Regions from separate parts of the Pantoea agglomerans genome, predicted to be linked through region 1. Evidence: predicted binding sites of a transcription regulator. Region 1 holds the regulator's gene; each other region holds the start of a gene.
The links. Region 1 encodes Fur, which represses iron uptake genes when iron is present. Its sites were predicted from a motif close to ATAATAATGAGAACNACTATCAA; they were not measured.
Positions count from the first base shown of each region.

Region 2: a site for Fur is predicted at 1,799-1,821, ahead of fepD (Fe(3+)-siderophore ABC transporter permease). Genes of this name have one in related genera too.
Region 3: a site for Fur is predicted at 2,014-2,036, ahead of fhuF (siderophore-iron reductase FhuF). Genes of this name have one in related genera too.

Region 1 covers NZ_CP083809.1:2,861,321-2,864,595, reverse strand. The annotation lists gene glnS (glutamine--tRNA ligase) at 1-223, shown strand, start outside; gene LB453_RS16465 (hypothetical protein) at 460-855, shown strand; gene fur (ferric iron uptake transcriptional regulator) at 914-1,357, opposite strand; gene fldA (flavodoxin FldA) at 1,712-2,242, opposite strand; gene ybfE (LexA regulated protein) at 2,377-2,652, opposite strand; gene ybfF (esterase) at 2,809-3,275, opposite strand, start outside.
Region 2 covers NZ_CP083809.1:3,578,292-3,581,566, reverse strand. The annotation lists gene fepB (Fe2+-enterobactin ABC transporter substrate-binding protein) at 1-484, shown strand, start outside; gene entS (enterobactin transporter EntS) at 479-1,729, opposite strand; gene fepD (Fe(3+)-siderophore ABC transporter permease) at 1,874-2,863, shown strand; gene fepG (iron-enterobactin ABC transporter permease) at 2,860-3,275, shown strand, end outside.
Region 3 covers NZ_CP083809.1:3,450,392-3,453,666, forward strand. The annotation lists tRNA gene LB453_RS19185 (tRNA-Leu) at 1-20, shown strand, start outside; tRNA gene LB453_RS19190 (tRNA-Leu) at 53-139, shown strand; tRNA gene LB453_RS19195 (tRNA-Leu) at 169-255, shown strand; gene LB453_RS19200 (DUF1435 domain-containing protein) at 301-585, opposite strand; gene LB453_RS19205 (GGDEF domain-containing protein) at 814-1,908, shown strand; gene fhuF (siderophore-iron reductase FhuF) at 2,072-2,863, shown strand; gene LB453_RS19215 (YbaK/EbsC family protein) at 2,957-3,275, shown strand, end outside.

The DNA.
Region 1 (3,275 bases):
TCCGGGCGCGGAAGAGGATTTCCTGACCACCATCAATCCGAAGTCGCTGGAGATCCGTCAGGGATTTGTTGAGCCTGGCCTGCAGAACGCCAGCCCGGAAGCGCCTTATCAGTTTGAGCGTGAAGGCTACTTTTGCGCCGACAGCCACTATTCGCGTCCAAACCAGCTGGTGTTTAACCGCACCGTTGGCCTGCGCGATACCTGGGCAAAAATCGGCGATTAAGGTTTTGCATTAACGGCGTGATAAAATCATTACAGGGCGAGCAATCGCCCTTTTTTATACCTGCAATCGGCGCAAGGGCGTTTTATTGTTCTGTAACAAACGATTAAAGCTTGTCGGACCACTCTGGCAATTATCTGAGTTAACGAAAATTAATCAATTTACAGATGTGAATTTCTTTTTTTCAGGTAGGCTATTCGCTCTTTAAAGAGGCTATGCGGGCATAAAAAGGAAAAAAGATGACAGCTCTTGGTCAGGAAGCAAAACACAGCGTGGTGGTTTTACATCAGTTAATCGAACGTATATTCAACCAGCCATCCGGCGAGGATGATACCTTCCATCTGCTGCTTTCGCACTTCCATCCCGATTTCCGCATGGTCACGACGCAGGGCAGGCTGCTCGATTTAAATCAGACCGAAGATCTGTTCCGTCAGCTGCAGGGGCGCCGTGAAGGTATGCGCATTGCCACCAGCGAGCACGCGGTGATCTCGCAGCGTAAAGATGAAGTCACTATTCAGTACCGCGAGCTACAGATGATGAACGGCAGCGATCAGGCGCGCATCTCACTGGCGATCCTCGACTGCACCACCTCCATTCCCCGCTGGCGCTACCTGCACGAAACGCTGGTCGCCTGACGGCCATAAAAAAAGCCGGTACGCATACCGGCTTTTAAAATCACTGCATAGCACATCTTTACTGATCGTGGAGCGTGTCGTCTTCGCGGCAATCGCCCAGCGCGCAGTGTCCGTAGAGATAGAGACTGTGGTTCGTCAGCTTGATGCCGTGGCGGGTGGCGATATCCCGCTGGCGCGCTTCGATTGATTCGTCGCTGAATTCGATGACTTTGCCGCAGTCCAGACAGATCAGGTGATCGTGATGATGCTGCTGGGTCAGTTCGAAAACCGATTTCCCGCCTTCGAAGTTGTGACGCGTCACGATGCCCGCATCGTCAAACTGGTTCAGTACGCGATAAACGGTAGCCAGACCAATCTCTTCGCCCATATCAATCAGGCGTTTATAAAGATCTTCCGCGCTGACGTGATGGCACTGAGGTTCCTGAAGCACTTCCAGAATTTTAAGTCTGGGCAGCGTGACTTTCAGGCCAGCCTTCTTTAATGCGGTGTTGTTGTCAGTCATGCGGATATTGTCCTGTTACTTTGCTGGTTACTTGAGGCGCCTTGCCTTGAATGTCGTTCGTTATCTATTCTCATTTGCGTCTCATTATAGAGGTGAAGTTTTAAAATGAAAACCGAGGTAAACGCCTGAAATCAACACGGGCTGTAAGAAGATGCGTAACGGCGCCGGGCGGAGAAATGCAGGAGGTTCGTTATCATTTCGTTAACTTCCTGACCTCGCGGGAGAAATAAGCAGATAACCGATGTGGGTATTGTACAGAATCGAAGATAAAAGTTAAAAAGCTGTAGCTATTATTTCTATAGGAAAAACCATTAACTCAATGTGAGCCAGCGCCCACATTGAGTATGTGGGTAATCAGGCTTCGATGATCGCCTGCAGCTGCAGCTCATCGTAAATCTGCTTCACCCATGCTTCGACGCGCTGGCTGGTCAGTTCCGGCTGACGATCTTCATCGATAGCCAGGCCAAGGAAGTGCTTGTCGTCTGCCAGGCCTTTAGACGCTTCAAAGTGGTAGCCTTCGGTTGGCCAGTGGCCGACGATCACCGCGCCGTTCGGCTCGATAATGTCGCGAATGGTGCCCATCGCGTCGCAGAAATATTCTGCGTAGTCTTCCTGGTCGCCGCAGCCAAACAGCGCCACCAGCTTGCCGTTGAAATCGATCTCTTCCAGCGTCGGGAAAAAGTCGTCCCAGTCACACTGCGCTTCGCCGTAGTACCAGGTCGGAATGCCCAGCAGCAGGATATCGAACGCCTCGAGATCTTCTTTCGTGCTCTTGGCAATGTCGTGTACTTCCGCAACCTCTTTGCCCAGTTGTTTCTGGATCATTTTTGCAATGTTTTCGGTGTTGCCGGTATCGCTGCCAAAGAAGATGCCTACGATTGCCATGGGGTAAATAACCTCTTAAATCCTGATAATGAGTGCATGCGCGGAGCGCACAATTAAGCGAATGATAGCAGAGCGGGCAAAAGGGCGGAACTCGAAAAGCCGCTCCATTTGCTTCTGCGTGCGCTTTGCGCGCGTCAGCCCAGTTTGAGTTGCGCCAGCAGCATCTGTTCAATCAGTTCGCTGCGGCTGATGTTGCGCTGCTCAGCCAGGGTGTTTAGCGCGTCCACGGCTTCGCTGGTCATTTTGAGTTCGACACGACGCAGCCCGCGCACTTTGTCACGTTTCAGTTGATTGCGCTTATTGATGCGCAGCTGTTCATCACGCGAAAGCGGACTGGTTTTCGGTCGGCCGGGCCGACGCTCGTTTGCAAACAGATCCAGCGTGGTGCGATCAGTGTTTTCTTTTGCCATGGGTTAGTAAAACTAGGGGCGCGAACAGGCGCGCTTATAACGAGAAATGGGCCATTGCCGCCGCAAAAAACGCACAGCGGCAAAATTTAGCGCGCCATCATACTCCAGCGGAAGTGATGACGCCAATGCTAAACCGCGAACGGCAAGCTTTTGCTTTTAAAGCGCAAAAAAGCGACGAACGCTGCGCAATACGGCATCAGGTTTCTCAGCGTGTACCCAGTGGCCGGCACCGCTGATCACGTGCGCATGGGCGGCGGGAAACTGACGCAGCAGCGCGTCGCGATGCTGATTGTCGAGATAGGGCGAGTCGCCGCCGCGAATAAAGAGCGCGGGATGAGGCCAGGCGGGCACCGCTTCCCAGCCAGTGAGTGTAGCGTAGTTTTCCCATAGCGCCGGAACGTTAAAGCGCCATTCGCCCTCCTGGAACGACTTGAGAATAAACTGGATAACGCCTTCCTCTTTAATATGGCTGCGCATCACCTGCGCAGCCTCACTGCGCTGGCGGACGCCTGCGTCGCTGACGGCGCGGATAGCGGCAAAAATCTCGTCGTGGCGACGCGTCTGATAATCCACCGGCGCGATGTCGATCATCACCAGACGCGCCAGGCGCTGCGGCGCCAGCG
Region 2 (3,275 bases), 720 kb from region 1:
AGCGACCGGCCACGAGGCGGACGCGGCGGCGCGCGTAAAGGCGTTCGATGCACAAGAGGCGGCGCTGAAGCAGAAAATTACGCTGCCGCCGCAGCCCGTTTCCGCCATGGTGTTTAACGGCGGCGGCCGCGCAGTGAATCTGTGGACGAGCGAATCGGCACAGGGCAAGCTGCTGGAGCAGCTCGGCTTTACGCTCGCCGTGCCGCCTGCGGATCTGCAGCAAACGCACAGCATGGGCCAGCGCAAAGATATTATTCAGCTCTCCGGCGAAAACGTCGCCAGCGGCCTGAACGGCAACACCTTTCTGTTATTCGCCGCAGAGGAGCCGGGCGCGCAACAGCTGATGCAGAACCCGTTCCTGGCACAGACCGCGGCGGTAAAGCAGCAGCAGGTTTATGCGCTGGGCGCCGACACCTTTCGTCTTGACTACTACAGCGCCAGCCACCTGCTGACGCGTCTTGAGCAGCTGTTCGTTAAATCATGACGCCTCTTCTGCCAGCGACGGTGCTGGCGGTTGATAGCGTCGCAGTCTCGCCATCAGGATCCACATCACGCCTCCCAGCAGCGCCGCGCCGAAACCCGTCAGCGCGGCGGCCTGCTGCGGCAGCAGCCATGACCCCAGCGCGCCGATCATCGCCGCGCCGATTGCATCGCCGGTGACGTTCTGCGCCGTCCAGAGGCTATTGATGCGCCCCAACAGGGCATCGGGCGTCAGCGACTGGATCAGCTGATACTGCACCAGACTGTTAACGGCGCTGAAGTAGCCGAAGGCCGCCAGACACGCCAGCCCGAGCGCGAACTGCGGCATCAGGCTGAAGGCGCCAAGTGCCAGGAAAGCGGCGACGGCGCTGGCCAGAATCAGGCGGCCAGGCTGCGGCGTCTGCGCGAGCCGGCCGCTGGTCAGCGCCCCCAGCGCCGCGCCGAGCGGCACGGCGGCATACATCAGACCCAGCTCATCAAGGCTGACCTGCCAGTGCGGTGCCAGCGCCGGATAGAGCACGCGCACCGCGCTCGCCAGCGTGACCAGCGCGCCGATCAGCGCCGCCATGCCGACCAGCGGCGCAGAAAACAGGAACTGCACGCCGCTGGCTAGCGCCCGCAGCGGATGTTCGCGCGGCTGTGGCGGCGGCGGCATCAGGGGCAGCCGCAGCAGGGTCAGCACGGTAAGCAGCGTACCGAGGGCGGCGAGGCCGTAGTTCCACGCCGCGCCGCCGTGCGCCAGCACCAGACCGCCGACGGCGGGCGAGAGAATGGCGCCGAAGCGCACCGTCAGCATCGTTATCGCGCCCGCCTGCATCAGGTTCTCGCGTCCCACCAGCGCCGGCGTGGCCGCCAGCAGCGCCGTCACGCCGATCGCGCCGAAGAAGCCGTCCCACAGGCCCAGCAGAAACACCGCGCCGATGGACGGGGAGGGCAGCGAGGCGTTGACGGCCAGCGCCACAAAGCCGAGGCCGCAGGTCGAGCGCGCAATCAGGATAAGCCGTTTGCGCTCGTAGCGATCGGCCAGCACGCCGCCGGTGAGCAGGCCGATAAACATGCCTGCGCCCGCCAGGGTAACGGCGAGCCCGACCAGCGCCGGCGAGCGGGTCAGCTGCTGGATCTGCACCGGCACGGCAATCGCCAGCATGCCGAGCGCGACGATAGAGATAAAACGGGCGATAAAGACGGCGCGAAAAGCGGGATGCGTCTTCAACAGGCTGAGATCGATGAGATGGGAGGGTTTGTTCATTGCTTCGCCTTTTGCTGCGGTTTTCCTCGCTGTAGTCGAGGCGAATCATGGTAACATACAAAAATACGAGTAATAACGATAACAAGTATCATTATCAAATTGACGCGACCGCTGCGTCAGTGAACAGTGAAGGTTCGGAACGTTATGCGCCATCTCATCGCAATAGCCGCCTCAGGGATGCTGCTGTTGCTCTTGCTTGCGCTCAGCCTGATGCTCGGCGCCAAATCGATCGCCATTCATGATGTCTCTCTTGCCCTGACCACCAGCTGCGGCAGCGCCGACTGCGTTATCGTGCGCGAAGCGCGCCTGCCGCGCACCCTTGCCGGCCTGCTGGCGGGCTGCGCGCTCGGGCTGGCGGGGGCGCTGATGCAGAGCCTGACGCGCAATCCGCTCGCCGATCCCGGCATTCTCGGCGTCAACGCGGGGGCGGGCTTCGCCGTGGTGCTGGGCATCGCCCTGGTCGGCGCGGATACGCCCGCCGACTGGCTCGGCTTCGCCTTCCTCGGCGCGCTGCTGGCGTCGCTGCTGGTGGCGCTGACCGGCGCGCTCGGCGGCGGCCGCGTTAATCCGGTGCGCCTGACCCTGGCGGGCGTGGCACTGGGCGCGGTGCTGGAAGGGCTGACCTCCGGGCTTTCTCTCCTTAATCCCGATATTTACGACCATCTGCGCTTCTGGCACAGCGGCTCGCTGGATATTCGCAGCTTTGCCGTGCTGCGCGCCACCTGGCCAGCGGTGGCGGTCGGCGCGCTGATTGCGCTGCTGCTGGCGCGCTCGCTCAATACCCTGAGCATGGGCGGCGATGTGGCGACGGCGCTCGGCGCGCGCGTGGCGCGAACCCAGCTGCTCGGGCTGCTGGCTATCGCCCTGCTGAGCGGCGCCGCCACGGCCGCCGTCGGCCCCATCGCCTTTGTCGGGCTGATGACTCCTCATCTGGCCCGCTGGCTGTGGGGCAATGACCACCGCTGGATGCTGACTGGCACGCTGCTGATTACCCCCTGTCTGCTGCTGGCTGCCGATATACTGGGCCGCCTGATGGTGCCTGGCGAGCTGCGCGTCGCGGTGGTTACCGCGCTGCTCGGCGCGCCGATGCTGATCGTGCTGGTGCGCCGCAAGCTGGGGAGAGGGCAGATATGAGTCGGGCGATGATGCACGGTATCTGGCTGCTGGCGGCCTGCGCGCTGCTGGCCTTTTTCGGCGTTACGCGCGGCGCGCTGCCGATTAGCGGGGCGCAGCTCTGGCAGCTGGTCAACGGCGAGGCGGCGCGCAACGTTCAGCTGATCGTGCTGGAGTGGCGGCTGCCGCGCGTGGCGATGGCGCTGCTGCTCGGCGCGGCGCTGGGCGTCAGCGGCGCGATTTTTCAGTCGCTGCTGCGCAACCCACTCGGCAGCCCCGATATTCTCGGCTTTAATACCGGTGCCTATAGCGGCGTGCTGGTGGCGCTGGTGCTGTTTCAGCAAAACAGCGAGGCCATGACGCTGGCGGCGCTGCTGGGCGGCGTGCTGACCGCAGGCGTGGTCTATCTTTTCGCCTGGCGCAACGGCGTCGA
Region 3 (3,275 bases), 590 kb from region 1:
AAGTCCCTCTCTTCGCACCAACAACCACGATTTTCATCTCGCATCGCACTGCGCGAAGGTGGCGGAATTGGTAGACGCGCTAGCTTCAGGTGTTAGTGTTCTTACGGACGTGAGGGTTCAAGTCCCTCTCTTCGCACCAATGCGGCGACATGAAAAGATGACTCAAATGCGAAGGTGGCGGAATTGGTAGACGCGCTAGCTTCAGGTGTTAGTGTCTTAACGGACGTGAGGGTTCAAGTCCCTCTCTTCGCACCAGAGTTGTCCTCCCCTGCTTTACCTCCCGGCTTTACTCTTCTTGTTTCAGACGCCATGAAAGATCACCGCAACGGCCGCTAATCCGCCCGCTAATGCCAGACATGAAGGCAGCAGCAGATAGTGACGTAACCGACGATGGAACAGCATAATCACCGTCAGCAGCAGCGCCACCACCATCACTATGCGCCACTGGCTAAAGCTCGGCTCCCATAGCGCAAAGCACGGCATCGCCGCGCAGGGCAACAGCACGCCCCATGCGCTGTCCAGTCTCTTCCCCATCACCCAGCTAACGCCCCACAAACCGCAGGCGGCAAACAGAGCCATTAACATTGCGCCGACCTCAAATGATAAGAATTCGCATTATCATATGATAATAAATCTCATCTTGCAGCCTGTTTTTTTCGCCCCCGGGCCGGAAGATGACAGACCAGTTGGAAAATGCTAGATTGCGGCCGATAACACCTTTCATAACACAGCAAATTTGCTCATTGTCCGGCAAAAAATTTTATTTTCGCCGGAATGCGCTTTGATATTTCAGGGCCGTTTCGAGTATTAATAATGAAATTACAATCTTACGATGAATTGAAACAGAGCAAATATCGGCTATCGCTGATGCTCTTTCTGTTTTTAAATGTCGCCGTATCGCTTTTTTGCCTGATCCCTTTCGTTGGCAGCCCGGCAGCGGACCTGCCGGTTCCGGTTATTACCGTTGCGCTATTTAGCGCCTCGACGTTAATTGCGTGTTTAATCAGGCCGAAACTGAAATTACCTTTATTAAATCCTGTCGCGTTACTGCTTGGTGCGTTTTGGGCATGGCATATTGACCTTAAATATCATCAGGTTTTCTTTTTTGACGATAACTTTCTGACGATTAGCCTGCTTAGCGTATTTTTTATTAGCGCCATCGCCCTGAGCGATTATCTGCCGGCCTTTTGTCTGCATATCACCCCGCCGGTGGTAACGGTGCTGCTGCTCGATAATGGCGAACATCTGGCGATGCTGCTGCTGACTATCTCGCTGCCGCTGATCGGCTTTTCTCTGCAACACCTGATGCGCCGCCGCGTCGATCGCTTTACCCGCCGCCTGATGCGCCAGCTCTATGAAGAAAAAGAGACCTTCAGCGATCTCAGCATGCTGGACCCGCTGACCGGCCTCTATAACCGACGCGGACTGAAAAACCGGCTGGACAATATTCTGGAAAATCACGCCGGCAGCCACTTTGTGCTGCTGCTCGATATTGACCACTTCAAGGCGTACAACGATAACTACGGCCACGCCATGGGCGACCAGGCGCTGGCGCGCGTGTCGGTGGCGATCCGCGACGCCGTGCGCTCGCGCGATGTGGTGGTGCGCTACGGTGGCGAAGAGTTTCTGGTGCTGATGACCAACGTTAACGCGTCGATCGCCATGAAGCTGGCGGAGCGCATTCGCCAGTATGTGCTCGATCTCGAGATCCCCCATCGCTTCAACGAAAAGGTCTCCACCCACGTCACCGTCAGCGCAGGCATTGCCCCGATATTTGACGACGAGTTCGATCAGGCGGTCGCTAACGCCGACCGTGCGCTCTACGTTGCTAAAAACCAGGGCAGAAATACTATTCTCGCCTGGGAAGCGTTGCCCAAACCGCTCGCCGCCGGCAGCGAAGTGCTTTAATGCTTCGCAGCGCGGCGGTGCGCGCCGCGCCGCCGCTGGCGCTGATGCCGCCCTGCGCCGAAAATTTTCTTTCCGCTGATCTGTTGCTGCCGCGCCGACTTGTGAATGGGACTAAGAACGATTATCATTCTTTCTTCTCTGCTTCCAGGGCGTGTTATTCAGCATGGCGATCATCAGGCAGCAATCTCAACGCTTTCAGTACGCTCAGCCTATTTTTATGCAGGGCGATCGCTCGCTGGCGCGCGCGCTGCGCGATCTGATGCGCGAGCAGCACAGCTATATGCTGGACAGCATTCACCTTGATGAAGCCGCTCCCGCAGACGCCCTGACGCTGGCGGAGTGGGCTCGCCCGCAACATTTCCCTGCGCTGGCGCAGCGCTACAGCGACTATCTCTATCGTCAGCACCCCGACGCCGTTCAGGAGGCGAAGCCGGTTCAGTCGCTCTGGGCGCAGTGGTATTTCGGCCTGCTGGTGCCGCCGATGATGCTGGCGCTGCTGGCGGAATCGCGCGCGCTCGACTGCTCGCCGCAGCATATCCAGGTTCAGTTCCACGAGCATGGCCACCCCTGCGCTTTCTGGATTGCGGCGCACGAAGATGAAGAGGCGCGCTACCTCACCGCGCCGCAGCGTATCGATCGCCTGATCCAGCAGCATCTGATCCCGGCGGTGAACGCCATCGCCCAGCACGGCGGCATCAACGCCAGGCTGATCTGGAACAATATGGGCTTCTCCTTCCACTGGTTCCTCGGCGAACTGAAAACCCTGCTGGATGAGGCGACGATTCTGCAGCTTGAGCAGATGCTCTTCTTTACCAGCCGCCTGCAGGACGGCAGCGATAATCCGCTTTACCGCACCATGTTGCCGCGCGGCGGCGAGATGGTCAGACGCAGCTGCTGCCAGCGCTACCGTATCCCCGACGTCGAACGCTGCGGCAACTGCACGCTCAGCGTATAAAAACGCGTCCCGACGCACTTTCTCCCTTTCTCTCGTTTACACTTTTTCCGCCTTGTGGCAGTTTTTACGCCTTCGACCTGCATGGAGAAAAAGATGAGCCTGGAGTCGGTACGGCAGTTTTTCGCCGAACACGCACCTGATATCGACATTATCGAGATGTCGCAAAGCACCGCTACCGTGGAGATGGCGGCGCGCGTTCACGGCGTCGCGCCGGGACAAATCGCCAAAACCCTGTCGCTGAAAGTCAAAGATGAAGTCGTGCTGATCGTCACGCGTGGCGATGCCCGGCTCGATAATCGCAAGCTAAAAGCGGCGCTGGGGGCGAAGGCGCGCATGCTCAGCGTCGATGAGGTGGTGAACTGGACCGGCCATCCGGTTGGCGGCGTCTGCCCGTTCGGGCTGGAGAATCCGC